Regions from separate parts of the Aminobacter sp. Y103A genome, predicted to be linked through region 2. Evidence: predicted binding sites of a transcription regulator. Region 2 holds the regulator's gene; each other region holds the start of a gene.
What was found. The regulator PhoB, encoded in region 2, activates phosphate uptake and scavenging genes when phosphate is short. The targets are predictions, from matches to a motif close to TGTCATNNANCTGTCAT.
Positions count from the first base shown of each region.

Region 1: the regulator PhoB is predicted to act here: its motif matches at 4,271-4,287, upstream of phnC (phosphonate ABC transporter ATP-binding protein).
Region 3: the regulator PhoB is predicted to act here: its motif matches at 1,539-1,555, upstream of Amn_RS13065 (UDP-2,3-diacylglucosamine diphosphatase).

Region 1 covers NZ_AP017986.1:4,297,719-4,308,114, forward strand. Annotated here, with positions in the region: gene Amn_RS21105 (DapH/DapD/GlmU-related protein) at 1-486, shown strand, start outside; gene gltS (sodium/glutamate symporter) at 494-1,699, opposite strand; gene Amn_RS21115 (Tim44 domain-containing protein) at 1,900-2,922, opposite strand; gene Amn_RS21120 (GFA family protein) at 3,150-3,656, opposite strand; gene Amn_RS21125 (winged helix-turn-helix transcriptional regulator) at 3,812-4,150, shown strand; gene phnC (phosphonate ABC transporter ATP-binding protein) at 4,372-5,214, shown strand; gene phnD (phosphonate ABC transporter substrate-binding protein) at 5,306-6,217, shown strand; gene phnE (phosphonate ABC transporter, permease protein PhnE) at 6,294-7,247, shown strand; gene phnE (phosphonate ABC transporter, permease protein PhnE) at 7,252-8,637, shown strand; gene Amn_RS21150 (DUF1045 domain-containing protein) at 8,737-9,444, shown strand; gene Amn_RS21155 (alpha-D-ribose 1-methylphosphonate 5-triphosphate diphosphatase) at 9,446-10,396, shown strand, end outside.
Region 2 covers NZ_AP017986.1:4,943,899-4,954,294, forward strand. Annotated here, with positions in the region: gene Amn_RS24215 (ROK family protein) at 1-1,124, shown strand, start outside; gene phoB (phosphate regulon transcriptional regulator PhoB) at 1,151-1,840, opposite strand; gene phoU (phosphate signaling complex protein PhoU) at 1,939-2,643, opposite strand; gene pstB (phosphate ABC transporter ATP-binding protein PstB) at 2,682-3,506, opposite strand; gene pstA (phosphate ABC transporter permease PstA) at 3,531-4,847, opposite strand; gene pstC (phosphate ABC transporter permease subunit PstC) at 4,844-6,310, opposite strand; gene Amn_RS24245 (PstS family phosphate ABC transporter substrate-binding protein) at 6,413-7,450, opposite strand; gene Amn_RS24250 (response regulator) at 7,740-10,396, opposite strand, start outside.
Region 3 covers NZ_AP017986.1:2,659,497-2,669,892, reverse strand. Annotated here, with positions in the region: gene Amn_RS13070 (MFS transporter) at 1-359, opposite strand, end outside; gene Amn_RS13065 (UDP-2,3-diacylglucosamine diphosphatase) at 673-1,494, opposite strand; gene Amn_RS13060 (SDR family oxidoreductase) at 1,612-2,391, shown strand; gene Amn_RS13055 (NADP-dependent malic enzyme) at 2,631-4,949, shown strand; gene Amn_RS13050 (DUF2865 domain-containing protein) at 5,055-6,125, shown strand; gene gltX (glutamate--tRNA ligase) at 6,043-7,416, opposite strand; gene Amn_RS13040 (ABC transporter ATP-binding protein) at 7,588-9,390, opposite strand; gene Amn_RS13035 (ArsR/SmtB family transcription factor) at 9,732-10,046, shown strand; gene Amn_RS13030 (SRPBCC family protein) at 10,043-10,396, shown strand, end outside.

The sequences.
Region 1 (10,396 bases), 650 kb from region 2:
GTCATGCAGGACTGCAGCCTGTGGTGCACGACGGTCGGCAAATTCTCCAACATCGCAGCAAGCGTGCGCTGCAACGCCACGAACCATCCGACCTGGCGGCCGACGTTGCATCACTTCACCTACCGCGCCTCGGACTATTGGGAAGATGCCAGCCACGAGACCGAGTTCTTCGAATGGCGCCGGTCGAACGCGGTGACCATCGGCCACGACACCTGGCTTGGCCACGGCTCGACGGTGCTGCCGGGCGTTACCGTCGGCGACGGCGCGGCGGTCGGCTCGGGCGCTGTCGTCACCAAGGATGTCGCGCCCTACACCATTGTCGCCGGCGTGCCCGCCAAGCCGCTGCGCGAGCGCTTCGACCGCACGACAGCGGATCGCTTCCAGGCGCTGGCTTGGTGGGACTGGGACCACGCCAGGCTGCGCGTTGCCCTCGACGATTTCCGCAACCTCTCGGCGGAAGAGTTCCTGGAAAAGCACGGCGGCTGAGGAGCCCTCACCCCGCCAGGAAAAACTGGATCGCGATCATGTTGACCAGGTCGACGAAAAACGCCGAGACCAGCGGCAGGATGATGAAGGCGTTCGGTGACGGGCCATAGTGCCTGGTCACCGCCGTCATCGACGCGATGGCGGTGGGCGTGGCGCCGAGCGAAAGGCCGGTAAAGCCGGCGCTCAGCACCGCCGCCTGGTAGTCTCTTCCCAAAAGCGGGAACAGCACGATCAGGATGAAGGCCACAGCGAGCAGCGCCTGCATGGCAACGACGACCAGCAGCGGGCCGGCAACCCCGGCAAGCGTCCAGAGCTGCATGCTCATCAGCGACATGGCGAGGAAGGCCGAGAGCGAATAGTCGGAGATCAGCGACATTGCGGGCGAGCGCGCTGGCCATGGCATGCGCGGAAAGATGTAGGGGATCGTGTTCGACAGGACGACCCCCATGATCAGGCAAGGCACGAACAATGGCAGCTTCACGCCCATCGCCGTGACCGGGCCGTGAACCAAATAGCCGAGCACCACGGCGACGTTGACCAGCAAAAGCGCCTGCATGAAGTTCGACTTGTCGATCGGCGCGGCCTCCGCCCGGGCGACGGCCGATTCCCCGTCGGGTCCGCTCGCGTCGGCGGTTAGCTTGCCACGCTCGATGAGGAACTTTGCCACCGGCCCGCCGAGGACGCTGGCGACGATCAGCCCGAGCGTCGCCGCGGCGGTGCCGACTTCAAGGGCGGCCGGAAAACCGTGCTCTGCGGCGATCGCCGGCGCCCAGGCAATCGTCGTGCCATGGCCACCGACAAAGGCGATCGACCCCATGATGACGCCTGCAGCAGAGGGCAGGCCGAACAGCCAGGCTCCAAGCGTGCCGACGCCATTCTGCAGAAAGACGAAAAGCACGGTCAGCACGCACAACACCGCCAACGCCCGTCCCCCGACCAGCAGGTCGACCAGCCGCGCATTGACGCCGACGGTGGCAAAGAAGATGACCAGCAGCCTGTCGCGCGTGGTCATCTCGAAGACGATCTCCGTGCCTGACAATTGGTAGAACGCCAAAACGGCCACGGCCGCGAGAAACCCGCCGGTGACCGGCTCTGGTATGTTGTAGTTGCGCAGGAAAGCAATGTGACGGTTGAGCAGCACGCCGACGAAATAGACGATGATGCCGAGCGTGAGCGTCAGGAAATCTGGCGAAACGAAAACATTGTCGGCCATGGCCATCCGAGCTTCGCCTGGACACCCGAACGAAGGTGCCGGATCGGATGATCCCGATCTCCCGAGCTCTCAACCTTGCCCAGAATAATTTCGAGAGCAATTGGATTTGCGGCGCAACCGAGCAGGCACCGCCCGACGCGGAAACGCCCGCGCCTCCCTGAAAGGGAAGACCGCGGGCGTTGTAATCAGTCTGAAACGGTTCAGGCGTCCTGGATAGCCGAGAGCTGCCAGTCGCCGCCGTTCTGGCGGACGAAGGTCCACAGCTCGGTCGTCTCGCTCGGCTCGTTTGCGTCGCCGTCCACCACTTCGCCGGTCGTGCGGTTGCGGGTCACGTCGATCGACGAATAGTTCATTGCCGCAGTGGCGTAGTCGCGGTCGCCTTCGTTCCAGCTTTCGGCAATGTCGGCCTGCAGGAGCTGGACGTTGGTCACGTCGTTGCGGACGCCGTTCTGAGCGTTGTCGGCCAATTCTTCCGAGAGATAGGACACCATCTCCGGCGTCACCAGGCGACGCAACGCCTTGTGGTCCTCGCGGCCAAACGCTTCCTGGACCTCGGTCAGCAGGCGCTGGAACGTGTCGAGATCTTCGCCCGACACGGTAATGTCCTTGCTGGCAGGCTGCTGCGGCGCGGCCTCGGCGCGGCTGCTGCCGATGCTCGGAATGCTGAACGAACGGCTGCCGCCATTGGCCTTGCCGCTGTCTCCAGACGGTGCCGCGTCGCGGTAGTTGAAGTTACCGCCGCCGGCACCCGCGCCGGCCATCGCCGGACCGGTGGCTTGGCGCGAACGGAAGAAGCGCAGGGCGAGCCAGATGGCGCCGCCGATCAGCAGCAGTTGCATCAGCATGCCGAACATGCCGGCGATGCCGCCAAAGCCTTGGCCCATCATCATGCCGAGCAGGCCACCCATCAGCAGGCCGCCGATCATCGCGCCGCCGAAGCCGCCCATGAAGCCGGGGCGCTGCGGTGCAGTCGCGCCAGGACGGGCTGCACTGGTGGCGGCCGGGTTGGTTGCCTGACCGGTGTTGGGCGTCATCGAACGCTCGACCGGCGCGGTCGGCTGCGGCGCGGTGCGGGTCGGCGGCGCCGACTGGAAGGTACGCGTACCCCTGCTGCCGAAGCTGCCGCCGCGCCGTGCATCGGCGTGGTCGACGGCAATCATGGAGAAGGCGAGGAACAGGCCCGCGAAAAGCGTGGCGAAGCGGGTCGTTCGGGACAATTTCATCAGCGGATCCTCAAAGTGTCGTCCGCCCTCATATAATGACTAACAACTGTAGTGTCAGGGTTTGCAGGCCAAGTTTTGGCAGATTCTTGCCGAAATTCGGCAAGATATTGATTCGTCATGCTTTTTCCAGGATTTCCGCAAGTGGACCTTATGTCCGACCGGCAGCTGCGGCCGTCAGCGGGCTGCGCTTGAGTACAATGCTGACAGCCAGCTGCCTGGTTTTCGTACTACTCCTTGTGATTTCCCTTTCGAGGCGAGCCCGCCTCGGGCACACCTTCGAGACAAAGCCAATCGTGCTTGCTGTTCGGCCAGTGGAGCACGACCGGCGCCGGGAACCCCTGATCCTCCAGGCAGCCAACCGAGACCGACAGCGCCGCCGTCAACGCTTCCGCCCGCATGAAGACGACCGATCCACAGGTGGTGCAGAATGTCTGCTCCAGCCATTGTCCCGACGCGCCGGCTCGCCGCCACGACCTGGTCTCGCCTTCCTGGCTAACGACGGCGGAATCCGCATAGATGGCGCGGTAGGAGAATGCCGTCCCGGTGCATCTCTGGCACTCGGTGCAACTGCAGGCATAGACTCGTCTCGGCTCCCCGGCGAGGACGAGTTTCACGCCGCGACACGAACAGGTGGCGGTGCGTTTCGTCTCCCCGTCATGCATGCTGGTAGCCCTGGTCGAACAAAGTTCGGACAATGGACGAGCCCATACGGCCCGTGCCGAGCACGCAGACATCTATATTCACGATTTTTCTCCGAAATGCGAAGGCCCCTTGCGACGAGGGGCTGGTTCATGTTTGGCGCGCGCTCGGACCAAACATATGTACCGTCACTGCATTGAGAAGTACGCACTTTGAAGTAAGCCGTTGATATCATGACAGGAGCTGGAAGATGAGGCACAAGGAACCGGACAGCTGCGGTTTTGCCGCAGCCATGCAGGCCATCGGCGGCAAGTGGAAAACCGCGCTGCTGTGGCAACTGCACCTGCGGCCCCATCGCTTTGCCGAACTGCGCCGCTTGCTGCCGGGCATCAGCGAGAAGGTGCTGACGCAACAATTGCGGCAGATGGAGACCGACGGGCTGATCAGCCGGCATGCTTATGAAGAGGTGCCGCCGCGCGTCGAATATTCGATCACGCCGCTGGGCTTGAGCCTGAACGATGCCGTGACAGCAATGTCGGCATGGGGCAAGCAGCACGAGAACTGGAAAGACCGCCAACAGGCGGCCTGACACAGGCAGAGATCACAGCGGGCCATCGCGGTTCGCGAAAGCCGATTTCAGAAACGGGATTCCAAAAAGCAGCGATATTTGCCCTCAAAAGCCGTGTTTTTCGCGCTTCGGCCTGTGCATCGTAACAAAACTGACATGGTCCCGACATTGCAGCTTCACGTCCCGGGTCTAGGCCCATCGCAGACAAGGGCGAAAAGGCCCGACGGGACAGGGAAGCCAAGATGCTCGAAATCCGCAACGTGACGCGCCGCTTCGGCAAGAATGTCGCCGTCAACGGCGTCAACCTCAAAATCCAGCCGGGCCAGATGGTCGGCATCATCGGCCGCTCCGGCGCCGGCAAGTCGACCCTGCTCAAGACCATCAACCGCCTGATCGACCCGAGCGAGGGCTCAATTTCCTTCGACGGCACCGAAGTGTCGTCGCTGCGCGGCACGCAGCTGCGCCGATGGCAGCGCGACTGCGCCATGATCTTCCAGCAGTTCAACCTGGTCCCGCGCCTCGACGTCTTGACCAACGTCCTGCTCGGCCGCCTCAACCACCGCTCCACCGCGCTCAACCTGCTCTCGATCTTTACGCGTGAAGAGCGCATCCGGGCGATCGCCGCACTTGAGCGCCTCGACATCGCCCGCACCGCCCTCCAGCCGGCTGGAACCCTGTCCGGTGGCCAGCAGCAGCGCGTCGCCATTGCACGTGCCCTGATGCAGGAGCCCAAGCTGATCCTCGCCGACGAGCCGATCGCCTCGCTGGACCCGCTCAACGCCAAGGTGGTGATGGACGCGTTGCGCGACATCAACCTGCGCGACGGCATCACCGTCATCACCAATCTGCACACGCTCGACACCGCACGCACCTACTGCAACCGCATCATCGGCATGCAGGGCGGCGCTGTGGTCTTCGACGGCGCGCCCGAAGACCTCACCATCGAGGCCGTGCGCCTCGTCTACGGTGCCGACGCCGACGGCACTGAAATTTCCGAAGCCATCACCTCGACCAGCATCCGCCCGGTCAAGGTCAGGGTTCCCGTATCCGCCGCACCTCTCGAACCGGCCTACGCCCCGGCCTGAGGCTGCTCGCGTTCGTCTCGCCCACGTCAAGGGCCGGTAATCATCAACTGCAATGACCCGGCAAGGTGCTGGGCCAAACTGGAGAACTGTGATGTTCAAGAAAGCACTTCTGGGTGCCGCTTCGCTCGCCGTGCTGGCGATCGGTTCGGCCAATGCCGCCGACCTCAAGGAATTCCGCATCGGCCTGATCGGCGGCGAAAACGAAGCCGACCGCCTGCGCAACTTCCAGTGCCTCGTCGACCAGCTGCCCAAGGCCATCGGCGTCGAGAAGGTGTCGCTGTTCCCGGCCGCCGACTATGACGGCACCATCCAGGGACTGCTCGGCGGCACGCTCGACTACGCCGAACTCGGCGCTTCGGGTTACGCCAAGATCTACCTGCAGAACAAGGACGCGGTCGAGCCGATCCTGACCACCGTCCAGACCGACGGCGCCACCGGCTACTACTCGATCATGGTCGCCAAGAAGGACTCGGGCATCACCAAGCTCGAAGACCTCAAGGGCAAGAAGCTCGGCTTCGCCGATCCTGACTCGACCTCGGGCTACCTGATCCCGGTCACCTCGTTGCCGAAGGACCTCGGCGGCGTCGCCGTCAAGGACTTCGTCGCCGAGACCGGCTTCGGCGGCGGCCATGAGAACCTCGTCCTCGAAGTGCTCAAGGGCACCTTCGACGCCGGCACGACCTTTGGTTCGGGCGTCGGCGAGTTCAAGGATGGCTACACCTCGGGCAACCTGAAGAAGATGGTCGACAAGGGCATCCTCGACATGGACGACCTGGTCGAAGTCTGGAAGTCGCCGCTTATCCCGAACGGCCCGATCGTCGTGCGCACGTCGCTCGATGCAGACATCAAGAGCAAGTTCAAGGACTACATGGTCAAGCTGCCGGAGACAGATCCGGCCTGCTTCGCGGCCATCCAGGGCGGCGACTTCAAGGGCTTCACCGAAGTCACCCCGGAATTCTACCAGCCTGTGATCGACGCCCGTAAGGCGCAGATCGGCAGCTAAGCCCCGAAGGCAACTCGGACGCGCCGCGCAGCAATCGCGGCGCGTCCCTTTTTATCCGGGATCGGACGGAACCCCAATGACAATGCCCCTCTCGGAAGCCGGCCTCGCGGTCGAGCAGCACTGGCGCGAACTCGCCAGTCGCCGCCGCCTCTATACGGCGGGTGGCCTGTTCTTCCTCTTCATCGCGCTGTCCGGATCGCTCTGGTTCGCCAATGACAGCAACGCCGGCAAGTTCTTCGACCGGCTGCCGCATTTCTTCGATTTCGTAGACCAGCTGATCCCGCGCGACGGCCTCGAGGTCTGGCGCGCCATGTTCGACCTGCCTTCGCCCTATGCCGACGGCAGCCTGAAATTCGATTACCCCGAAGGGCGGATGTATCTGTTCGGCTCGGTCTACATGCCCGAATACGTCTACAAGATGCTGGAGACGATCAACATCGCGTTGGTCTCGACGCTGATCGGTTTCGCCGTCGGCTTCCTGCTCTGCTTCCTGGCGGCTTCCAACCTCGTCACCCAGCGCTGGCTGCGCTTTTTCGTCCGCCGCTTCCTCGAAATCCTGCGCGCCTTCCCCGAGATCGTCATCGCCGGCTTCTTCCTCGCCATCCTCTCGATGGGCGCGATACCGGCGATCATCGCGGTGTCGCTGCACACTATAGGCGCGCTCGGAAAGATGTTCTTCGAGGTGGTCGAGAATGCCGACATGAAGGCCGACGAAGGCCTGCGCGCCGTCGGCGGCAACTGGCCCGAGCGTGTCTGGTTCGGCATCGTGCCGCAAGTGATGCCCAATTTCCTGAGCTACGGCCTGCTGCGCCTCGAGATCAATGTCCGCGCCTCGACCATCATCGGCGCTGTCGGCGGCGGCGGCATCGGCGAAGCACTACGCCTGTCGATCAGCCGCAACCACGAAGCCAAGACCATCGCCATCATCATCCTCCTGTTCTGCACCATCGTAGCGGTCGACCAGTTCTCGGCCTGGCTGCGCAAGAGATTGGTTGGCGAACAGGCCTTCTCCTTCGGCCGTGGGGACTAAGATCATGACCACCCTTTCCCTGACCGACATGCAGGCGATCTCCGAGCGCCATCCCGACGTTTTCGCCGGCTCCTGGCGCAAGGCCCTGACCGGCTGGGCCGTTGGTCTGGGCCTTGTCGCCTATCTCGCCTTCGCCTGGTGGTTCTTCGCCGTCGGTGCCGTGCTTGCCGGCGGCAACTGGGGCATCGCCGGCACCTACCTCGCCGACTGGGTTTCCTACGAGGTGCGGCCGCAGATCGACTTCAAGGACGACCGCCTCGACATCAGCTACGCACGCTTCTCGTCCTATCGCGCCGACCGCCATCCAGACTGGCTCGACATCACCCAGCCGGCCGGCGCCGCCATCGCCGGCAACAAGGCGCCTGCCGATCGCGTCGTTGCCCATATCGGAACCGCCACGACGATAGACATCGCGCCTGATCGCGTGATGGTCGCCCATGGCGGCGAAACTCTTGACGTGACCATCGTGCCGGGCCAGAGCCTTTCGGTCACTGGTTCCCTGCCCACCTGGGCGACGCAGAAAGCCCCGAGCCAGAAGATCCTTGCCGATTTCGGCTTTGCCGGCGGCCTGCAGATCGATGAGGACGACGTCAAGATCCGCCACCGCTTCTTCGGTTGGGAGAACTTCGTCTTCGACGCCAACTCGCCCTTCTGGGGTAAATCGACGAGCGAAGTGCTGTCACTGATCTCCTCTGGTGAACGTCTAGACCCCAACAGGTCCAACGCCGCCCTTGCCTGGGACAACATCGTCAACAATTCGGAATGGCAGCACGGCGACGTCTGGCTCAAGCTCGCCCAGACCATCGTCATGGCCTTCGTCGGCACGCTCTTCGCCAGCCTGCTCGCCTTCCCGCTGGCATTCCTTGCGGCGCGCAACATCACCCGTAACCGCCTCGTCAACCAGGTCGCCAAACGCTTCTTCGACTTCCTGCGCTCGGTCGACATGCTGATCTGGGCACTGTTCTTCACCCGCGCCTTCGGGCCCGGCCCGATCGCCGGCATCTCGGCAATCTTCTTCACCGACACCGGCACCTTCGGCAAGCTCTACTCCGAGGCGCTGGAAAACATCGACGACAAGCAGCGCGAAGGCATGCGCTCTGTCGGCGCCTCGCCCGCCTCGGTCCAGCGTTATGGCGTCGTGCCGCAGGTGCTGCCGGTGCTGATCAGCCAGTCGCTCTATTTCTGGGAATCGAACACCCGTTCGGCCACCATCATCGGCGCCGTGGGCGCCGGCGGCATCGGCCTCAAGCTGTGGGAAGCGATGCGCACCAATTCCGACTGGGAAAACGTCGCCTATATGGTGCTGCTGATCCTGATCGTGGTGTTCATCTTCGACAACATCTCGACTGCATTGCGCCAACGCCTGATCGGCAACAAGGCCAATCACTGAACAAATGTGGCCGGCCCTTGCAAAGGCAGCAAAGTCGGCCACTACTTCGTCAAACTGTCACGCAAATCATCTATCGCACGGCCTTCCAGGAACCTCTCCATGCGCTACGCCATCTATTTCACGCCCGAGCACGATGATCCGCTGTGCCGCATCGCGGCCGGCTGGCTCGGGCGCGACGCGTTTGGCGGCGCAGTCACGGCGACAAAGGCGTTTGGCGCGCTGTCGGCCGCGGAGGTTGCGTTCCATACGGCAGCAGCTCGCCGCTACGGCTTCCACGCCACGCTCAAGGCGCCGTTCCGTCTCGCCGACGGCATGTCCGAGGCTGCGCTCATCGATGCGCTGGACGCCTTCGCAAATTCCACCGTGCCGTTCGACATACCGCGCCTGAAGCTCGCCCAGATCGATGGCTTCTTTGCGCTGGTTCCTGCCGAACCGCTGCCTGAACTCGACAGTTTTGCCGGCAATGTGGTGACGGCGTTCGAGCCGTTCCGCGCTCAATTGAGCGACGCCGAGATCGCCCGACGCAACCCCGACGCGCTGTCGCCGCGCGAATGCCGCAACCTCAGCCAGTGGGGCTATCCTTACGTCTTCGATACCTTCCGTTTCCACATGACCCTGACCGGCCGCATCGCTGCCGAAGAAGCCGCGCGCGTCCGCACCGCAATTGAGGAATGCCTTGGCGACACGCTCGACAAGCCGGTACCGGTGGACGGCCTGGCCTTGTTCGTCGAGCCGTCTCCGGGTGCGCCCTTCGAGGTGCGGACCTATCGCGCACTGGGCAAGCAAGCTGAAAGAAAGACCGCCTGAGATGACCGACCTTGTCCTGAAGAATGCCCGTATCGTCCTGGCGGACGACGTGATCGACGGCTCGATCGTCGTCCGTGACGGCAGGATAACAGAGATTTCGACCGGCCCGAGCGCCATCGGCGAAGACATGGGCGGCGACTACGTCATTCCCGGCCTCGTCGAACTTCACACCGACCATCTCGAAGGCCATTACGCGCCGCGACCGCGCGTGCGCTGGAATCCGATCGCCGCCGTGCTTGCCCATGACGCGCAGGTGGCGTCGGCCGGCATCACCACCGTGTTCGACGCGCTACGCGTCGGCATGGACGAGGATGCCGACATGACCTCAGCCGACATGCGCCTGCTTGCCGATGCGATCGAGGACAGCGTGCGCGCCGACCGCGTCCGCGCCGATCACTTCATCCATCTGCGCTGCGAAGTCTCGGCCGGCGACTGCCAGGACAGTTTTGCCGTGTTCGACGGCGATGACCGCGTCAAGCTGGCCTCGCTGATGGACCACGCGCCCGGCCAGCGCCAGTTCGTCAACCTCGAAACCTACGCTTACTACTACCAGCGCAAGCTCAAGCTGAACGACGTCGAGTTCCAGAAATTCTGCGACAAGCGCATGGGCGATTCCGCCCGCAATTCGGCCCCCAACCGTGGGGCGATCTCAGCTGCCTGCCACGCGCGCGGCATCGTGCTGGCGAGCCATGACGACGCCACCACGGCACATGTCGATGAGGCGATCGCGCAGGGCATCCGCGTCGCCGAATTTCCGACCACGCTCGAAGCCGCCAACGCCTCGAAGGGGGCCGGCCTCGGCGTGCTGATGGGCGCGCCCAACGTCATGCGCGGCGCCTCGCACTCAGGCAACGTCTCGGCCCGTGCCCTTGCCGAACACGGCCTGCTCGACATCCTGTCGTCGGACTATATCCCCTTCAGCCTGATCCAGTCGGCCTTCTTCCTTGGCGAA
Region 2 (10,396 bases):
GCCATTCGACGATCTCGACGATTTCCTCCGATCTCATATCAGAAGGCATCCTTGCCGAGGCCAAGTTCAGCGAACCCGTCTCCATGAAACGGGGGCGGCCGCAGGTCGGGTTGATGCTCGATGCCGACGCTGCGTCTGTCGTTGCGGTCGTGCTCTCGCTCAACAGCCTGTCCGCCGCCATCATCGACTATGCCGGCAACACCGTGACCGAAGAGACCCGGCGGCTTGTCACGCAGCAGATGCCTGCCGAGGCGCTGGTCGACGAATGCGTCGGAATGGTCCGGCGCCTGATCGACAGCGCCGGCGCTTCGGGCGGCGCCGTCCTACGCATCGCCATCGCCGTCCAGGGCATCACCGACGCCGCCTCGCGCAAGCTGTTGTGGTCTCCCATCACCCGCTACGACGACATCCCCTTCGCCGACCGGCTGGAGCAGGAGTTCGGCGTACCTGTTTCGGTTGAGAACGACTGCAACATGATCGCCGAGGCCCTGCGCTGGCGAGATCCGGTGCGTTATCGCGACGACTTCATCGCCATCCTGCTCTCGCACGGCATCGGCATGGGCCTAGTCATCAAGGGCGAGCTGTTCACCGGCACGCAGTCGTCGGGTGCCGAGTTCGGCCACATGATCCACCGCCCGGACGGCGCGCTTTGCCGCTGCGGCCGCCGCGGCTGCATCGAGGCCTATGCCGGCAACTACGCCATCTGGCGCAACGCAAGGGTTGGCGACGAGAATGCCGAGCCGCTGGCCGACCTGTCCGACGACGACATCAGGGCCGTGGCAGATGCGGCACGTGACCATGATGGCCCCGAACGCGAGGCCTTTCGCAAGGCCGGCGAAGCCATCGGCTTTGGACTCGGCTCGATGTTTGCGCTGTTCGACCCGGCCCCCCTCGCCTTCGTCGGCGTCGGCGCAACCGCCTTCGACATCATGGAGCCACATGTGCGCGCGGCCATCGCCAAGACGGCGGGCGGGCTGCACTCGAAGGCGATCTCCTTCGACACCGAACCCAACGAGGTTCCGCTCAAACGCGAGGGCGCGATGATGCGCGCGCTGCTTGCCGTTGATCAGGAGATTTTTGCCGCAGGCACGGCTCCACGCCGTGCCGGTGCCGACGTCGCCTAGCTGAGCGGAAAAGAGCCCGAAGCGGCTCAGTCCTCGCGGATGGCGTAGCCGGCACCGCGAATGGTCCGGATCACGTCAGGCATGCGGCCGTTGTTGACCGCCTTGCGCAGGCGCCCGACATGCACGTCAACGGTGCGCTCGTCGATATAGATCGTCTCGCCCCAGACATTGTCGAGCAACTGGCTGCGCGAGAACACGCGGCCCGGGTGCCGCATCATGAATTCGAGCAAGCGGAATTCGGTCGGCCCGAGCTTGATCTCGCTCTTCTTGCGGTAGACGCGGTGCGACTCGCGGTCGAGCATGATGTCGCCGACCTTGAGCACCGAGGACAGCACCTCGGGTTTGGCCCGGCGCAGCAGCGCCTTGACGCGCGCCATGAATTCCGGCGTCGAGAACGGCTTGACCAGGTAGTCGTCGGCCCCGGTCGAAAGCCCGCGCACCCTGTCGCTTTCCTCGCCCCGCGCCGTCAGCATGATGATCGGCAGGCGTTCGGTGTCGGGACGCATCCTGAGCCGGCGGCACAGTTCGATACCCGACAGCGCCGGCACCATCCAGTCGAGCACCAGCAGGTCGGGCACGTTTTCCTGGAGCCGGATCTCGGCCTCGTCGCCACGCGTGACGACCTCGACCTGATAGCCTTCGGATTCGAGATTGTAGCGAAGCAGCACGCCCAGCGGCTCTTCGTCTTCGACGACCATGACCTTGGGAGCGATCATTGGCTATACCTTGTCCTTGCGCATGGCCGCTTCTGGACCATGCGCTGATTTAACCTATGCAGCGCCCCCGCGCCAAACGCATGCGGTTGCGGAAATGCTCAGGCCGGAACCGTCGTCGTGGTCTCGTCGACCTTGGGCCGGTTCAGCGGCAGCTGCGTACCCGTCACGACGAAATAGGCGTTCTCGGCGATGTTGGTGACATGGTCGCCGATGCGCTCGAGGTTCTTGGCGCAGAACAGCAGATGCGTGCAGGCCGTGATGTTGCGCGGATCTTCCATCATGTAGGTCAGGAGTTCGCGGAACACGGCGGTGTACTGGATGTCGATCTTCTGGTCGTCGGCGCGCAGATCCTTCAGGCCCTCGGCCTGACGCGCGACATAGAGATCGACGACGCCGCGAACCTGGCCGAGCACCAGCTGCGCCATCGCATCGATCGAATGCGAGAGATTGCGCGGGGTCGGCGACTGGCCGACAGCGCCGACCCGCTTGGCAATGTTCTTGGCGAGGTCGCCGATGCGCTCGAGGTCACCCGCCATGCGGATGGCACCGACCACGGCGCGCAAATCCTGCGCCATCGGCTGGCGCTTGGCGATCAGCGTGATCGCCGAATTGTCGAGATCGCGCTGCTTGGCGTCCATGATCGTATCGTCGGCAACGACGTTTTGCGCCAGTGCCTGGTCGGACGTGAGAAGCGCGCGGATGGCGCCGGCCACCATTGCGCTGGAAAGATCGCCCATGTCGCGGATGAGCTGGTCGACGTGCTGAAGTTCTTCGTCGAAGGACCGGACTGTATGTTCGCCCATGATTTCTTCCTCGTATCGTGTGCCGCGACGAAACCCACTCAGCCGAAGCGGCCGGTGATGTAGTCCTGCGTCCGCTTGTCGTCGGGGTTGGTGAACATCTTGTCGGTCGGGCCTTCCTCGACGAGATAGCCGAGGTGGAACATCGCCGTGCGCTGCGACACGCGCGCCGCCTGCTGCATCGAGTGCGTGACGATGACGATCGTGTAGTTCTCGCGCAGTTCGTCGATCAGCTCCTCGACCTTGGCGGTGGCGATCGGGTCGAGCGCCGAACACGGCTCGTCCATCAGGATCACCTCGGGCGAAACGGCGATGGCGCGCGCGATGCACAGGCGCTGCTGCTGGCCGCCCGACAGGCCGGTGCCCGGCTCGTTGAGACGGTCCTTGGCTTCGTTCCACAGAGCGGCCTTCTGCAGGCTCTTCTCGACGATCACGTCGAGCTCGGCCTTGTTCTTGGCGAGACCATGGATGCGCGGGCCGTAGGCGACGTTCTCGTAGATCGACTTCGGGAACGGGTTCGGCTTCTGGAACACCATGCCGACGCGGGCGCGCAGCTCGACGACGTCGATCTTGGGATCGTAGATGTCTTCGCTGTCGAGTGTGATCTTGCCGCCGACGCGGGCTGCGTCGATGGTGTCGTTCATGCGATTGAGGCAGCGCAGGAAGGTCGACTTGCCGCAGCCCGACGGGCCGATCAGCGCCGTCACCTGATTCTGGCGAACGTCGAGATCGACGCCGAACAGCGCTTGCTTCTCGCCATAGTGCACGGTCACCTTGTCGCCGCGCATCTTGATGATTTCGTTCGTTCTGGCGTTCATCTCAGCATTCACCGCGTCGTCGAGGGATTTTTCGGTCATGATGTTCATAGCAGGATGCTCCTTGTCCATGCCCTACCAGCGGCGCTCGAAGCGGCGGCGCAGGACGATGGCGACGATGTTCATGGCCATGAGGAAGATGAGAAGAATGATGATGGCGCCCGACATGCGCTCGACAAAGGCGCGTTCGGCCTCGTTCGCCCACATGTAGATCTGCACCGGAAGTGCGGTTGCGGGATCGAACGGCGTCTTGGGATAGTCGGCGACGAAGGCGACCATGCCGATCAAGAGAAGCGGTGCTGTCTCGCCGAGCGCACGCGCCAGGCCGATGATGGTGCCGGTCAGGATGCCGGGGGCGGCCAGTGGCAGGATGTGCTGGAACACCATCTGCATCTTCGAGGCGCCGAGGCCAAGCGCTGCCGAACGGATCGACGGCGGCACGGCAGCCAAGGCGGCGCGCGTCGCGATGATGATGGTCGGCAGCGTCATCAGCGTCAGCACCAGCCCGCCGACGAAGGATGCCGAACGCGGCAGGCCGAGGAAATTGATGAACACGGCCAGGCCGAGCAGACCGAAGACGATCGACGGCACGGCGGCGAGGTTGTTGATGTTGACCTCGATCAGGTCGGTGAAGCGGCTCTTCTTGGCGAATTCCTCGAGATAGATCGAGGCGGCGACGCCGATCGGCAGCGCCAGCAAGAGCACGATCACCATCATGTAGAACGAGCCGATGAGGGCTACGCCGACGCCCGAGGTTTCAGGACGGCTTGATGCGCCGTAGCTGAACAGACCGGTATTGAAGTGCTCGGCCATCACGCCTTCGGCCTTGAGCTTGTTCATCCACTCGACCTGCTGGTCCGACACCTTGCGGCGGCTTTCCGGCACGTCGAGGTCGATCTGACCCTTGAAGGCCGAGTCGAGATTGGCGGCGGCGAGGATGTCGACGTTGCGGGTCGTGCCGATGACCGACGGGTCGGCGGCGACGATCGCCCGGAGCTGGACCCGCGAGCTGTCGGACAGGAAGCCCTTGAGCTTGCGCACATCGGCCTTGTTGTTCGGGTCGATGCCGAGCTTCTCGATCAGCGCCTGTTCGGCGAGCTTGGGATAGTTCGCCGTGATCAGCACATTCGGATCGGTCGCCCGCTTGTTGGACGGGTCGATGATCTTTTCGTCGAAGTTGATCGGCAGCGTCACCGTCGTCTGCCAGAAGGCCGTGTAGCCCTTGGAAACGATCGAGGTCAGCATCACTGCCAGGAAGGCCAGGCCGATGGCGATCGCCAGCACACCATAGAGTCGGAAGCGGCGTTCGGCGGCATAGCGCTTCTTGAGGCCGATGTCGCGGCGCGGACGGGCAGCTGACGCGGTCAGCGTGTCGAGCGAAATATCGGTCATTCGTACTGCTCTCGGTACTTCCGGACGATGTAAAGGGCGACGATGTTCATCACCAGCGTCAGCGCGAACAGCGTGATGCCGAGCGCGAAGGCGACGAGCGTCTGCGGCGTGTTGAATTCAAGATCGCCGGTCAGCTGGTTGACGATCTTGACGGTGATGGTGGTCATCGCCTCGAAAGGGTTGAGTGTCAGGTTGGCGGCAACGCCCGCTGCCAGCACCACGATCATCGTTTCGCCGATGGCGCGCGAGGCGGTCAGAAGGATGGCGCCGACGATGCCCGGGAGAGCGGCTGGGAGGATGACGCGCTTGATCGTTTCCGAGCGCGTGGCGCCAAGGCCGAGCGAGCCGTCGCGCATGGCGCGCGGCACGGCGGTGATGATGTCGTCGGAGAGCGAAGAGACCACCGGGATCAGCATCACGCCCATGACCAGGCCGGCGGTCAGGATCGACTGCGCCTGGATGAACGGGGTGCCGCCGGTGAGCGCCGCGCTGATGTCGCGCAGGAAAGGCCCAAGCGTGACGAGCGCGAAGATACCATAGACGATTGTCGGGATGCCGGCGAGCAGCTCGAGCGCCGGCTTGACCACCGCGCGTACCTTGGGTGCTGCGTATTCCGACATGTAGACCGCCGACATCAGGCCGATCGGCACTGCGACCAGCAGCGCGACGACGGCAATGTAAAGCGTGCCGGCAAGCAGCGGGATCAGGCCGAACTGGCCTTCGCTGGCGCCCGCACCAGCAGCGGCGAAGCGCGGATCCCACACCGTGCCGAAGAAGAAGTTGGTCAGCGGCACCTTCTCGAAAAAGGCGATCGTCTGGAACAGCATCGACAAAACGATGCCGATGGTCGTGAGAATGGCGAGCGTCGAGGCGCCGAGCAGGCTCCACAGCATCACCTTCTCGACATTGTTGCGTGCCCTGGCGCGCGGGCTGATGCCCTTCAGCCCGAAGCCGACGCCGATCAGGGCGAGGCCGATCGAGACGACGGCCGAGATCATGCCGAGGCGGTCGGAGACGCTGTTGGTCTCAGTCGCGATCGGAATCATGTAGTCCTGTGTGTCGGGAGCCAGCGCCACGCCCTTGGCGGCAAGCATCGGCTGCAGCTCGGTAAAGGTCGAGGGCAGTGCTGCAAGCGTCTGGCTGTCGAGCTTGCGCAATCCGCTGGCGAGGCTCTTGACCAGGCCTGCGGACAGATCTTCATGCGCGACGGTGCCGTCTGCGACATCGGCCGGCAGGGACGAATGGATGTGGCTGTTGAGATAGGCGCTGGCGCCGATGTCCCAGGCGGCGAGGAACAGCACCGCCGGCACGACGCCGGTCAGGAATGCCCACCAGCCATGGTAGTGCGCCCGCGAGTGCGGCTTGACGGTTCCGTCGTCCTGCGCGCGCGCCCTTTGCCGGCCAACCACGAAGGCGGCCAAGCCTATTGCGAGCACGATGGCGAAGACAAGCAGGAATGACATGGGCCGGCCTCGGTGAATTCGGTTCTTTGTGCCGAACGGGACAGTCGGCGAAATATTCCACGGGGCGCCGGATTTTTCCGACGCCCCGTGGCAGTTCGTTGATTACATGGTCTTGCCGGCGCCGAAGGCTTCGCGCTGGGCAGCGCGCTCTGCGTCCGGAGCAGCAACCAGGCCGTAGTCGGCGAGCGGGCTTTCCGGGCCGACCATCTGGTCGTCGAGGAAGAACTCGACATATTCCTTCAGGCCGGGAACAACGCCGAGATGCGCCTTCTTGACGTAGAAGAACAGCGGACGCGACACCGGATACTCGCCCTTGGCGATGGTCTCGACCGAAGGCGTGATGCCGCCGACGGTGGCGACCTTCAGCTTGTCGGCGTTGTTTTCGTAGAAGGCCAGGCCAAACACGCCGACGCCGGTCTTGTTCGAGTCGATGCGGGCCAGCGTCTCGGAGTAGTCGCCGTCAATGTCGACAGCCTTGCCGTCCTTGCGCACGGCCTTGCAGGCGGCTTCCGCGGCCTTGTCGTCGAGGCCCGAAGCCTTGCCGGCGTCAACGCCGCCGAGCGTCTTGCAGCCGGCGATCAGCAGCTTTTCTTCGAACACTTCGCGGGTGCCGTGCTTTTCGCCCGGGATGTAGGCAGCGATGTCCCAGTCGGGCAGGTTCGGGTTGACCTGGTTCCACTTGGTGTTCGGATTGTCGACCAGCTTGCCGTCGACAGCGATCTTGGCCGCAAGCGCCTTGTAGACGTCTTCCGGGGTCAGCGCCCAGTCCGGGCCCTTGACGTCGGTCGCGAAGACGATGCCGTCATAGCCGATCTTCACTTCCTGGATGTCCTTGACGCCGGCGTCGACGCAGGACTTGATCTCGTCCTTCTTCATCGGACGCGAGGAGTTGGCGATGTCGATGGTGTTCTCGCCGACGCCCTTGCAGAATTCCTTGATGCCAGCGCCCGAACCGCCCGATTCGACGACGGGGGTCTTGAAGTTGGTGAAGGTCTCGCCGAACTGTTCGGCAACGATCTTTGCATAGGGCAGAACGGTCGAGGAACCGGCAACCTGGATCTGGTCGCGGGCCGAGGCATAGCCTACCGAGGCTGCGATCGCGAAGGCAGCAGCCGACGCAGTGAGAAGAGCTTTTTTCATTGGGGCCTGCTCCTGTTGGAGTATCTCTTATGACGCCTTTCCTCGGCGCCCGGTGAGCCAATAGCCCCCCTCTATTACAGTTGCATGACAGTTTCGTGTCACCCCTGTAACGGTTGCTGTGCATGGCGCTGAAGGGGTCGTTTCCTCGGTCCTTTGCCGGCGCGAGGCAAACAACAGGCAGGCAACGAAAGCAAGCCGCCTACGCAACGGCAGGCCGGTCTTTGCCACTGGAAGCTGTCACATTTCCACAGTCTTCGAGCGTCGGCCCGGCGTGGTTTCCGGATTCGGGTCAGACGGCGCCGCGGCGCTCCTCGTCCTGCCACGACCAGCGCTCGATCTTTTCGAGCAGCGCCCGCGGACTGATCGGCTTGGGCAGGTAGTCGTCCATGCCGGCTTCGAGGCAGCGTTCCTTGTCGCCTTTGAGTGCGTGCGCGGTGACACCGATGATCGGCACGCGCATGCCGGTGCCGCGTTCGAGCTTGCGGATTTCGCTCGTCGCCTCGAGCCCGTTCATCTCGGGCATCGACACGTCCATCAGGATCATCCTGGGACGACGCTCGCCATAGGCGGCAACTGCCCGGCGGCCATTGCCGACAATCTCGAAGCTGAGCTCGGTTTCGGCCAGGATCTGGCTGAACACCATCTGGTTCACTTCGTTGTCCTCGGCAACGAGAATGTCGAGCCCGCCATCGCCGCCCGGCCGCTGGCCGCCGCGGAGGCGCGTTGCTTGCGGCGCAGGGCTGCTGGGAAGCTTAGCCGGCACCTGCGCTTCTACCATCTGCGCCGGCGTGAGGTTGGGCGCCCGCTTGCGCTGGATCGCCGCGACCAGCGCCTCCAGCAGAGCAGACGAGCGCGCCGGCTTGATCAGCTGGGCATCAATTGCGAGATCGCGGTGCCCAGGCCCCGAAAGCGACTGGTCGACCGAGGTCAGCATGACGACGGGCGTGTCCGACAGGGTCGGCGACTGCCGCACGATCCGGGCCATCTCGGCACCGGTCATGCCCGGCATCTGGTAGTCGAGCACGATGCAGTCGACATTGATGCCCATCGCCTGCGCGGCCTGCAGCACCTGCAGTCCCTCGGCGCCGCTCTTGGCGGCACAGGAATCAAAGCCCCACGACAGCATCTGTTCTGTCAGGATTGTGCGGTTGACCGCATTGTCGTCAACGATCAGCACGCGCGCACCGGTGACGTCGATCAGTGCTGCCGGCCGCGTCTCCAGCCGGCCGGCGTTGGGCAGGGTCAAGGAGAACCAGAAGGTCGAACCTGCCCCCTCACCGCTCTCCACGCCAATCTCGCCACCCATCATGTCGACGAGGCGCGAGGTGATGGCGAGGCCGAGGCCGGTGCCTTCGTGCCGCCGCGTCGACGACGCGTCGACCTGGCTGAACTTCTCGAACACCAGCTTGAGCTTGGCCTCGGGGATGCCGATGCCGGTGTCGGTCACCGCGACATGCAGCTTGGTCTGCTCGCCGTCGCTGCGGCCTGTCACGTCGACGAGCACATGGCCGGAATCGGTGAACTTCACCGCGTTGCCGAGCAGATTGGTGATGATCTGCCTGATGCGGCCGACGTCGCCGACATAGAGATGCCGGAGATCGGGCTGCATCCTGACGATCAACTCGAGATCCTTCTCCTTGGCCCGCGTCGACATCAGCGTGGCGACGTCCTCGATCGCCTCCGACAGGTTGAACGGGATCGGGTCGAGCACCAGCTGGCCGGCGTCGATCTTCGAGAAATCGAGGATGTCATTGATGATCGTCAGCAGGGCATTGCCCGATTTGACGATGATGTCGGTGAAGGTCTTCTGCTTGGGGTCGAGATCGGATTTCGCCAGAAGCTCGGCCATGCCGAGCACGCCATTCATCGGCGTGCGGATTTCGTGGCTCATATTGGCAAGGAATTCGGATTTGGCGCGGTCGGCCAGCACCGCCCGGCGCTGCGCTTCCTCGAGTTCGACTTCACGCTGCTTGAGCTCGGTGATGTTGGTTGTCGAGCCGATCAAATAGAGCGAACCGTCGGAGGCCACCATCGCGCTCTTGCGCGCGAACTGGTGGCGCATCGTCCCGTCGGCGCATGTCGCCGTCTCTTCGATCTCAACCGTCGTGCCGCGGCGCATGACCTCGCGGTCGGCCTCCATGAAGGGCTCGCCTTCCGGGCCAAAGATCTCCAGGTCGGTCCTGCCGATCGCTTCCTCTTTGGAATAGCCGGTCAGCTCGCACCAGCCCTGGTTGACATACATCAGCCTGAGATCGTCATGCTTGGCGTAGATCGACACCGGAACGTTGTCGATCAGGCTGCGGAACACCTCGTTCTCCCGCATCGAATCCTGCAACGCGCGTTCGCGCTGCTTGAGTTCGGTGATGTCGACGCGCACGCCGATGAAGGTGCCGTCGGCCAGCCTCTGGTCGAAGATCTGGTACCAGCGCCCATCGGGATTGCGCCGTTCCCGTACCGCCTGGCTGGTGTGGTAGCGCTCGACCATGCCCTCGACCCAGGCATCGGGGTCGGCGTCATACAGCGCATCAAGATCGTCGTCGCTGGTGTCGCGGAAATAGCCCGAGCGCTGCGCTGCCACCATGCTGTCGCGCAGCGTGCGGCCTTCGGTGAGTACGTCATGGAGTGCCGGCAAGGCGCTCTTGAGCTTGCGGTTGGCAAGCACGAAACGGTCGTCGCGGTCGTAGATGATGACGCCCGCCGGCAGCGATTCGAGCACTTCGGCCAGCCGATGGCGGGCCTCGACCGCCTCGACCTCTCGCCGCTTCATCTCGCTGACGTCGTAATAGGAAACCAGCCGCTTGCCGCCGGACAGGGCGGTGACCGAATAGATCATGGTGCAGCCGTCGGCGCGGCGGAACTCACGCGGCGCGACATCGCCGGCCGAAATTTCCGACTGGCGCAATGCGACGTAGCTTTCCCAGTCACCGTCGGCGACGGCGTAGACAC
Region 3 (10,396 bases), 2.3 Mb from region 2:
GTCCACACCACCGCCAGCGCCAGCGAGACGGCCAAGACGATGAGGTAGGTCGGCTCAAGGAAGTAGCCGAGCGACAGAAGCAAGGACGATGCAGCCAGGACGATGAAGACGTTGGCGCGGTCCTTGGCACGATCGGCCATGGCCGCGATCAATGGAGTTGTGATGACGCGCAGGAACATTGGCGCCGACAGCACGATAGCGATCTGCTCGGGATCGAACCCCTTGGCTTCGAGCCACAGCGGAAAATACGGCAGATGCACGCCCATCGGCACGAAAAGTGCTGCGAAAAGCAGGGAGATTCGCAGTTCAAAGCGTCGTGGCTTGACCTGCTGCTCTGGCGTGAGTGGCGGTAATGTCATGGTGGGTAAGTGTGTCCGGGCGCGACCCGAACCAACCAAGCCTCACCGATTTGCCTGATCCCTTACCATGGGCGGCCACGCCACGAAAGCCAACGGGGCCGAGCATTTACCCAAAGCTTGGGCCAGTTGCCACGGCCTTATCGGCCAAGGCGCGGCATGGCCTGCGCTTCCATCGGCGAGTGGTGCGCGCCGAGCCGCCGTGCCCGTCTTAGCAGCGTCTCGGCAACGCGCGGCGCGGCAATTGCCGCATAACCTGGTCCATCCCGCCATGGGCGCGAGGCATATCTGGAGCTGCACATCGATGTCGTTCCGTTCAGGCGGCTGCTTTGTCGGCGCGCTGATCGACGACCATCGGCACGAAGGGTTCGTTGACCAGCTTGCCCGCCAGCACGTGCGGCCAGTGCAGGATGACGAAGCTGCCATCAAAATCCTCGGCGACCGCCGTGCAGTTTTCGACCCAGTCGCCGGTGTTGATGTACTGGATGCCGTCGAAATTCTCGATCGTCGGATGGTGGATGTGGCCGCAGATGACGCCGTCCACGTCCGAACGCCGCGCTTCCTCGGTCAGCACGTCCTGAAAGGCGCCGATGAAGTTGACGGCCTTCTTGACCCGGACCTTGGCCCAGGACGAAAACGACCAGTATGGCATGCCGAAGGTGCGGCGGAAGCGCGCCACCAGCCGGTTCATCGCCATCGCCGCGTCATAGGCGAAGTCGCCGAGATAGGCGAGCCAGCGGGCGTTCTGCACCACCGCGTCGAACTGATCGCCATGGATGACCAGGAAACGCTTGCCGTCGGCCGCCTCGTGGATGGCCCGATCGGCAACGACGATGCCGCCGAAATGCACGCCCTGGAAATTGCGGGCGAACTCGTCATGATTGCCGGCGATGTAGGTGATTTCGGTGCCCTTGCGCGCCTGGCGCAGCAATTTCTGGACGACGTCGTTGTGTGTCTGCGGCCAATGCCAGGACCGGCGCAGGCGCCAACCATCGACGATATCGCCGACGAGGAAGATCTTCTCGGCCTCGTGGTGACGCAGGAAGTCGATCAGGAAATCGGCCTTCGCTCCCTTCGATCCCAGATGCACATCTGAGATGAACAGCGTGCGAAAATTGCGTGTGCTCGTGCCGGACATGGCAATCGACCCGTTGCTTTTGCCGTGGCTATGCCCAGATTCATGCAACAGCCGTATGACGGTTGCGGCTTTGGCCGGGCAGTTCTAGGCTGGGTCATCACCGACAGGAGAACGATCATGGATCTCGGCATCAGCGGGAAGAAGGCAATCGTCTGCGCCTCGAGCAAGGGCCTCGGCAAGGGCTGCGCGATGGCGCTGGCCGAAGCCGGCTGTGAGCTGTTCCTCAACGGCCGCGACGCCGGCATCCTGAGCCGCACGGCAACCGAAATTCGTCAACGCTACGGCGTGCCGGTCACCGAAATCGTCGGCGACATCTCCGATCCGGCGATCCAGAAGACCCTGCTCGCCGCCTGCCCTGACCCCGACATTCTGGTCAACAACAATGGCGGTCCGCCCTACCGTGACTTCCGAGAGCTCGACCGCGAGAAGATCCTTGCCGGCGTCACCAACAACATGGTCACGCCCATCGAGTTGATCAAAGCTGTCATCGACGGCATGGCGGCGCGTGGCTTCGGCCGCATCGTCAACATCACCTCGTTGTCGGTCTACACGCCCATCCCCGGCCTCGACCTGTCCTCCGGCGCCCGCGCCGGCCTGACAGCCTTCCTGGCAGGCGTTGCGCGCACTGTCGCCGACCGCAACGTCACCATCAACAACATGCTGCCCGGCAAGCTCGACACCGACCGCCTGCGCGGCCCGCACGAGCCCGGCAGCATCGAGGATCCGGCGGAAGGTGCTGCGCGCCGCGCCCGCCTCAGCGCCGGCATACCAGCCGGCCGCCTCGGTACGCCGGAAGAATTCGGCCAGATCTGCGCCTTCCTGTGCTCGACCCATGCAGGCTACATGACCGGCCAGAACATTCCTGTCGACGGCGGGCTTTACGTGAGCTCATTCTAGGCTCACGGCGGCACGAACCTATCCCAAAGGCAGCCAACAGCGCGTCGCAAGGACGCGCTGTTTCAGCCAAGCTCACAAAAGACCGAATCAATCTCTCAACCGCCACCCGCAAGTCGCTGGAATGATTGCAGTTCCGGCGCTTGAAAGTGATTCAACGTCCATTTGGCCGTTGAAGCCTCGAAAATCGTGCTGGCCGTGCTAATAACGGCCTTTGCTGTTGGATTCAGAAGGAGCGGGACATGGCTGGGGAAGACAAGAAGAAGGAAGCACTGTCCGATCTGGATCAGGCCGCGCTCTTCTTCCACAAGCACCCCATTCCCGGCAAGCTCGAGATTCAGGCGACCAAGCCGCTCGGCAACCAGCGCGACCTGGCGCTGGCCTATTCGCCCGGCGTCGCCGCCCCTTGTCTCGCCATCAAGGATGATCCCGAGACCGCCGCCGACTATACCGGCCGCGCCAATCTGGTCGCCGTGATTTCCAATGGCACAGCCGTGCTCGGTCTCGGCAATATCGGCCCGCTGGCATCCAAGCCGGTGATGGAAGGCAAGGCCGTTCTGTTCAAGAAATTCGCCGGCATCGACGTTTTCGACATCGAGATCGACGCGCCCGAGATCGGGCAGATGGTGAGCACCATCGCGGCGCTGGAGCCGACCTTCGGCGGCATCAACCTCGAGGACATCAAGGCCCCAGAGTGCTTCGAAGTCGAGGAGCAGCTCAAGGCCAAGATGCGCATCCCGGTCTTCCATGACGACCAGCACGGCACCGCGATCATCGTCGCGGCCGCCGTTCTCAACGGCCTGGAACTCGCCGGCAAGAAAATCGAGGACGTCAAGATCGTCACCTCGGGCGCTGGTGCCGCGGCACTCGCCTGCCTCAACCTGCTGGTGTCCCTCGGCGCCAAGGTCGAGAACATCTGGGTCACCGACCGTTTCGGCGTCGCCCACAAGGGCCGCGTCGAGGAGATGGACCGCTGGAAGGACCCATACGTCAAGGACACCAACGCGCGCGTCCTGGCTGATGTCATCGGCGGCGCAGACGTCTTCCTCGGACTGTCGGCAGCCGGTGTGCTGAAGCCGGAACTGCTGTCGGAGATGGCGGACAAGCCGCTGATCCTGGCGCTGGCCAACCCGAATCCCGAGATCATGCCGGAAGTGGCGCGTGCCGCCCGTCCCGACGCGATGATCTGCACCGGACGCTCTGATTTCCCGAACCAGGTCAACAACGTCCTGTGCTTCCCCTACATCTTCCGCGGCGCGCTCGATTGCGGCGCGCGTGCCATCAATGAAGAAATGAAGATGGCTGCCGTGCGCGCAATTGCTGCGCTCGCGCGCGAAGAACCGTCCGATGTCGCGGCGCGCGCCTATTCCGGCGAGACGCCGACCTTCGGCCCCGACTTCCTGATCCCCTCGCCCTTCGACCCCAGGCTGATCCTCAGAATCGCGCCTGCCGTTGCCAAGGCGGCCTGCGAAACCGGCGTGGCGACCCGCCCGATCGCCGACTTCAACGCCTATGTCGACAAGCTCAGCCGCTTCGTCTTCCGCTCCGGCCTGGTGATGAAGCCGATCTTCTCCAACGCCAAGCAGGCAACATCCAAGCGTGTCATCTACGCCGACGGCGAAGACGAGCGCGTGCTGCGCGCCGCCCAGGTGGTGCTGGAGGAAGGGCTGGCCAAGCCGATCCTGATCGGGCGTCCGCATGTCATCGAGGTCCGCATCAAGCGCTACGGTCTGCGCATCCGGCCGGGTGTCGACTTCGACATCATCAATCCCGAGGATGATCCACGCTACCGTCACTATGTCGACCACCTGATCGACCTCGGCGGCCGCCAGGGCATCACGCCCGAGGCGGCGCGCACCATGGTGCGCACCAACAACACGGTCATCGCGGCCATCGCGCTGAAGCGCGGCGATGCCGATGCCATGATCTGCGGCCTGGAAGGCCGTTTTGAGCGGCACCTGCGCAACGTCACGCTGATCGTCGGCGCCCGCGACGGCGTCAAGGATCGCGATCTGTCGGCGCTGTCGATGCTGATCTCGCAGCGCGGCGTGCTGTTCTTCACCGACACCTACGTGACCGTCGATCCGACCGCCGAAGAGATCGCCGAGATGACGATGCTGGCGGCCGACGAGATCCGTCGTTTCGGCATCGAGCCCAAGGCGGCCTTGCTGTCGCATTCGAATTTCGGGTCACGCGACTCGCAAAGCGCGCAGAAGATGCGGGCGGCGGCGGCGATCCTGAAGCGCATCGCGCCGGAACTCGCCAGCGACGGCGAAATGCATGGCGATTCCGCCCTGTCGGAAGTGCTGCGCCAGCGTGTCTTCCCGCATTCGACGCTGAAGGGCGAAGCCAACCTGCTGGTCTTCCCCAATCTCGATGCGGCGAACATCGCGCTGACCACGGTCAAGACGATGATGGACGCGCTGCATGTCGGGCCGATCCTGCTCGGCACCGCCCAGCCGGCACACATCCTGACGCCTTCGGTTACCTCGCGCGGCATCGTCAACATGACGGCACTCGCCGTCGTCGAAGCGTCGCAGCGCGCGCACGCGGCGTCCTGATCGGGCACGGGTAGCCGTTTCCAAAGAAACGGTTAACCTCGTCGGCGCTAGGGTTCGAGGCGAGCCATGTTCCGCGCGTCGCGCGGAAGGTCGATGGAAAGCGGGATGTTCGGGCGCGGCAGAAGCAAATTCCCGGTAAAGCGGCCAGCCATCGCCTTGCTGGCCGCGGTCGCCGTGTCGTTGCTGACCACCGGATCTGCATTCGCCGTGTCGGCGGAATGCCTGGAACTCGAGGTCCAGTTGGCCAACTTGCCGACGCGGGAGAGCGGGAGCTTCATCCAGCCGGATGAATTCGCCGCCGCTGCCACCACCCAGCAAGACCAGATCGACCTCGCCCGCATCAGGGCTTCCGACCTTGGCTGCGACAGGGCGATCTCGGGCGACGTCATCGCTCAGTGCGCCGCGCTGAATGCCAAGATCGCTGAGATGCAGGACAATCTCGGCAAGCTCGACAGCCAGACCGCGCAACCGAACAGGAACGTCCGGCGCGAGCGCATCCGCATCCTTGATGCGATGCAATTCGCGGGTTGCAACGACCAGGGCGAGAAGACGGAAGAAGGCGCAGGCAACGATCCCGCGACGGAGCAAGCCGGCGCGATCGTCATCCGCGGCGGCGAGGCGACCAGCCTGAGCTTCAATGAAAGCTATCCGCAGCACATCGTCATCGGCCGCAGCCAGCAACAAGGCTTGGACGAATACCGTACCTTGTGCGTGCGCACCTGCGACGGATACTTCTTCCCGATGTCGAATGCAGCCGATGTCTCGGATTTCCAGCGCGACGAGAAGAATTGCGAAGCCAGCTGCCCTGGAACCGAGATCGAGCTGTTTTATCACCTCAATGCCGGCCAGCCACAGGAGAGCATGGTTTCAGCCCGCTCCGGCCAGCCCTACCGCAATCTTGCGACAGCCTATCGCTACAAGCGCCTCGACCTGCCGCGCGTTCCGGCCTGCGGCTGCAATGTCAGCCTGGACAGGAATTTTTCGGTCATCGCCGGCGAAGGACGCCCGGTACCGAGCACCCCGCAGGCCAGGCCGGTGGAGGAGCCGCAGTCGCCGGTGGTGCCTCGTCCGGCACCAGATCCCAACCGCAAGGTCAGGGCCGTCGGGCCAACGTTCCTTCCCGACCCACAAGCGGCAACAGATCTGCGAGTTCCGGGCCCGACTCAAGACCGGTGAGCGCCAGCCTGAGCGGCATGAACAGCGCCTTGCCCTTGCGGCCGGTCGCTTTCTTCACCTTGGCCGTCCAGTCCTTCCAGACATTGCCGTCCCACGGCTCTTCGGGCAGAAGGTCGAGCGCCTGGCCAACGAATTCGCGGTCCTCGTCGGCGATCTCGACAGCCGGCTGCGGCCCTTCGCGCAGGATGCGCCACCACGCCACGGCGTCCTGGAGCCTGTCAAGATTGCCGCGAACGGCCATCCAGAACGCTTCGGCATGGTTGCCGCTGACACCGAGCACCATCAGGCGATCACGCACCTCGTCAAAGGACATGTGGTGCAGCAGCGCCCGATTGAGCACCACCAGTTCCTCAGGATCGAACTTCGCCGCCGATTTCGAGGTCGCGGCCGGATCGAACTTTTCGGCAAGGTCGCGAAGGTTGGGCACCGCGGTGACATTCTCCGACGTGCCGACAAGCACGGCGAGCGAGGCAACCGACATCGGTTCGATGCCGCCGTCGCGCAGGCTCTCGATCGACAGCGCACCTGTGCGCTTGGACAGGCCCTCGCCGGAAGCCGTCGTCAGCAGATTGTGGTGACCGAAAACAGGAGGCTCGGCGCCGAGTGCGCGGAACAGCGCGATCTGAACACCGGTGTTGGTGACATGGTCGTCGCCACGGATGACGTGGGTGATCTCCATCTCGATATCGTCGACAACCGATGGCAGCGTGTAGAGATAGGTTCCGTCCTCGCGCACCAGCACCGGATCGGACAGCGACGCCAGATCGACGGTCTCCTCGCCGCGCACGATGTCGGTCCAATGGACGTCGGTGCGCTGGGTCTCGAACGGATCGGAGACGAAATTGGGCAGCAGGAAACGCCAGTGCGGTCTGCGCCCGTCATGTTCGTAGGACAGGCGCTCGGCATCGGTGAGCTTCAGCGCCTCGCGGCCATAGACCGGCGGCAGACCGCGCGTCCGCCGCACCTTGCGGCGCAGGTCGAGCTCCTCGGGCGTCTCATAGCAGGGATAGAGCACGCCTGATGCCTTGAGCTTGTCGACGGCGGCGTCGTAGCTGGCAAAGCGGCGCGACTGGTATTCGGTCTGGTCGGGAAAGATGCCGAGCCAGTGCAGGTCGTAGAGAATGGAGTCTGCGAATTCCTGGCGCGAGCGCTCGACATCGGTGTCGTCGAAGCGCTGGACAAACCGCCCCTTGTGCTTGAGGGCGAAGAGCCAATTGAACAAGGCGGTGCGCGCATTGCCGATGTGGATGCGGCCGGTGGGCGAAGGGGCGAAGCGAACTGTAACTGTCATGATCGGGGCGTAGCGGATGGCTTTTGCGTTGACAAGGCGGCGCCCCCGCACCTCTGCACCAGAAATAAAGCAACCAGAGCGCGAATGGAAGCCGACCAATGGGGCTACATCTTCTTGCGGGCCGCTTCAGCATGACGAACGGGCCGCGATCTCTCGCGGCCCGCTCCAGATCTAGACGAGCCCTTTGGTGAGCTCCAGCGCCTGGCGTTCGAACAGGCGGCGATAGATGCCGCCTTCGCGGCGTACCAGCGCCTCGTGCCGGCCCTCCTCGACGATCTCTCCGCGATCGAAGACGAGCAGCCGATCGAGCGCCCTCACCGTCGACAACCGGTGCGCGATGATCAGCGTCGTGCGCCCAACCATCAGGCGCTCCATCGCCTGCTGGATCAGCACCTCCGATTCCGAATCGAGGCTGGATGTCGCCTCGTCGAGAATCAGGATCGGCGCATCGGCCAGGAAGGCACGGGCAATCGCCACGCGCTGGCGCTCGCCGCCCGACAGCTTGACGCCACGCTCACCGACCAGCGTGCCATAACCCTTGGGCAGACGCTGGATGAATTCGTGCGCGCTGGCGAGCTTTGCCGCGCGCTCGATCTCGGCCTGCGTCGCGCCCGGCCTGCTGTAGGCGATGTTCTCGGCCAGCGAGCGGTGGAACAGGATCGGCTCCTGCTGCACGATCGCGATCTGCGACCGCAGCGACGACTGTGTCGCCTTGGCGATGTCCTGCCCGTCGATGGTGATCTTGCCGCCGCCGACATCGTACAGCCGCTGGATCAGCTTGACGAAGGTCGTCTTGCCCGAACCGGAATGGCCGACGAGACCGACGCGCTCGCCCGGTTTGATCGACACCGAGAAGTCCCGGTAGAGCGGGTTCGCATGCGTGCCGTAGTGGAACGTCACATGCTTGAACTCGATGCCGCCGTCGCCGATCTGGATCGGCTTGGCGCCAGGCCGATCGGCCACACCGAGAGGCTGGCCCTGGATGTCGACGAGTTCCTCCATGTCATTGACCGAACGCTGCAGGTTGCGGATGTGCATGCCGACATCGCGCAGATAGCCTTGGAGCAGGAAGAACGAGGTCAGCACGAAGGCGATATCGCCTGCACTGGCCTGCCCGCTTGACCACAGGAAAAGGGCGAAGCCGATGATCGCGGCGCGCAGCAGAACCAGCGTGATGTTCTGCGACGTACCGTTGATCGTTCCGCGCATCCAGGTGCGCCCCGTGCGGTGACGCCACTTGGCGATCACCTTGGCGAGACGCCCTTCCTCACGCTCCTCGGCGCCAAAGGCCTTGACCACCGAATTGCAGCTGACGGCGTCGGCCAAGGAGCCGCCGAGACGCGTGTCCCAGCTGTTTGCAAGGCTGGCCGCCGGGGCGACGAAACCGAGCGACATCACCACCGTCTGGGTAATGAAGATCAGCGAGCCCACGGCAATGATCAGGCCCATCATCGGCCAGTGCCATCCCAGCAGGATGGTCGAGCCGACAAGCATCACGAAGGACGGCAGCAGCGCCACCAGCAGCGTGTCGTTGAGCAGGTCGAGCGCCCACATGCCGCGCGTCACCTTGCGCACCGTCGAGCCGGCGAAGCTGTTGGCGTGCCAGTCGGTCGAGAAGCGCTGGACGCGGTGGAACGCATCCTGGGCGATGTCGGACATCATCTTGAGCGTCAACTCGATGATGCCGGCAAAGGCGATGTGGCGGAACACCAGCGAGCCAGTGGCAAGTGCCAGCAAGGTGAAGAACGCGGCGAGCGCCGCATTCCATGCCACCTCGTCAGTCGCCGCGCTACTGGCGACGGCGTCGATCAGCCGGCCCGAATAGAGCGGCGTCAACACGTCGGCCATCGTCGAAATGAGCACGGCCGCCGAGATAACGACGAGCCGGGCCGGTTGGCGTTGCCAGTGCCTGAAAGTGAAACCCAGAACGCTGCGGAAAGCGCCGCCGCGCAGGTCGATACGAAAACGAGCCATGATGCGTTGAGGCGCCGAAACCCGACGCCACCCCTGGAAAAAAGATGTTCAAAGGCGCGACGAATAATTCTTGCTGAATCAGGAAGTCGCGGTACGGCAGCGTCAGATAAAAGGGACGCCGAAGGTGGTTCGCGAGGTCAACGACCTCGGCGTGAACCCCGGGAGGACATGTCATATTCTGGCATTCAGACCTCCCTGTTAGTGGCCGCGAAGAATTTGCTTATATCGAAGCATTTTTGCTTAGCCAACCCCCGCGCTGGACCGAAGCCTGTTGTGCCAGTTTCGCAGGCATCATTGGGTGGCACTTGCGCAACAGATAAGTCCATGCTTATCTCATTTCCATGAACGAATCCGAGATATTCCGCGCCCTGTCCGATCCCACCCGCCGTGCCGTACTGGACCGACTGACGGCAGGCGAGAAAAACGCGACGGAACTACGCCAGGGGCTGGAGATTTCACAGCCAGCGATCTCACAGCACATCGCCGTGCTGCGCGGCGCAGGCTTGATCAAGGAAGCGCGTGCCGGCCGGCATGTGAACTACAGCGTCAACCCCGACGGGCTGCGGCCGCTTTTCGACTGGCTCACCCGCTATCGCAGCTTCTGGCCGGAACGTGTCGAGAGGCTGAAGACACTGCTCAAGGAGATGGACCAATGACGGACGCCCAAAGGCAGGAAGAGACAGACGACACCATCGTCGTCGAATGCGAACTGGAAGCGACGCCTGAAAAGGTCTGGCGCGCGCTGACGGTACCGGAGTTCGTCGCAACCTGGCTCGATGTGCCGGCGGCCGACAAGGTCACCGCTGATACGACCGGCCCGGCCTACCGCATCATCGAGGCTCTGCCGTTCTCGCGCGTTCGCTACGCCTGGAACGACGCAACGGTGAGCGAACCCGAAACGGTCGTGACTTTCGACCTCGAAGCGCAGCCGGACGGCGGCACGTGGTTCCGCCTGACCCATAGCGTCGAGACGGCCAGGACCATTGCTTCGCCGGCGAATTCGAAC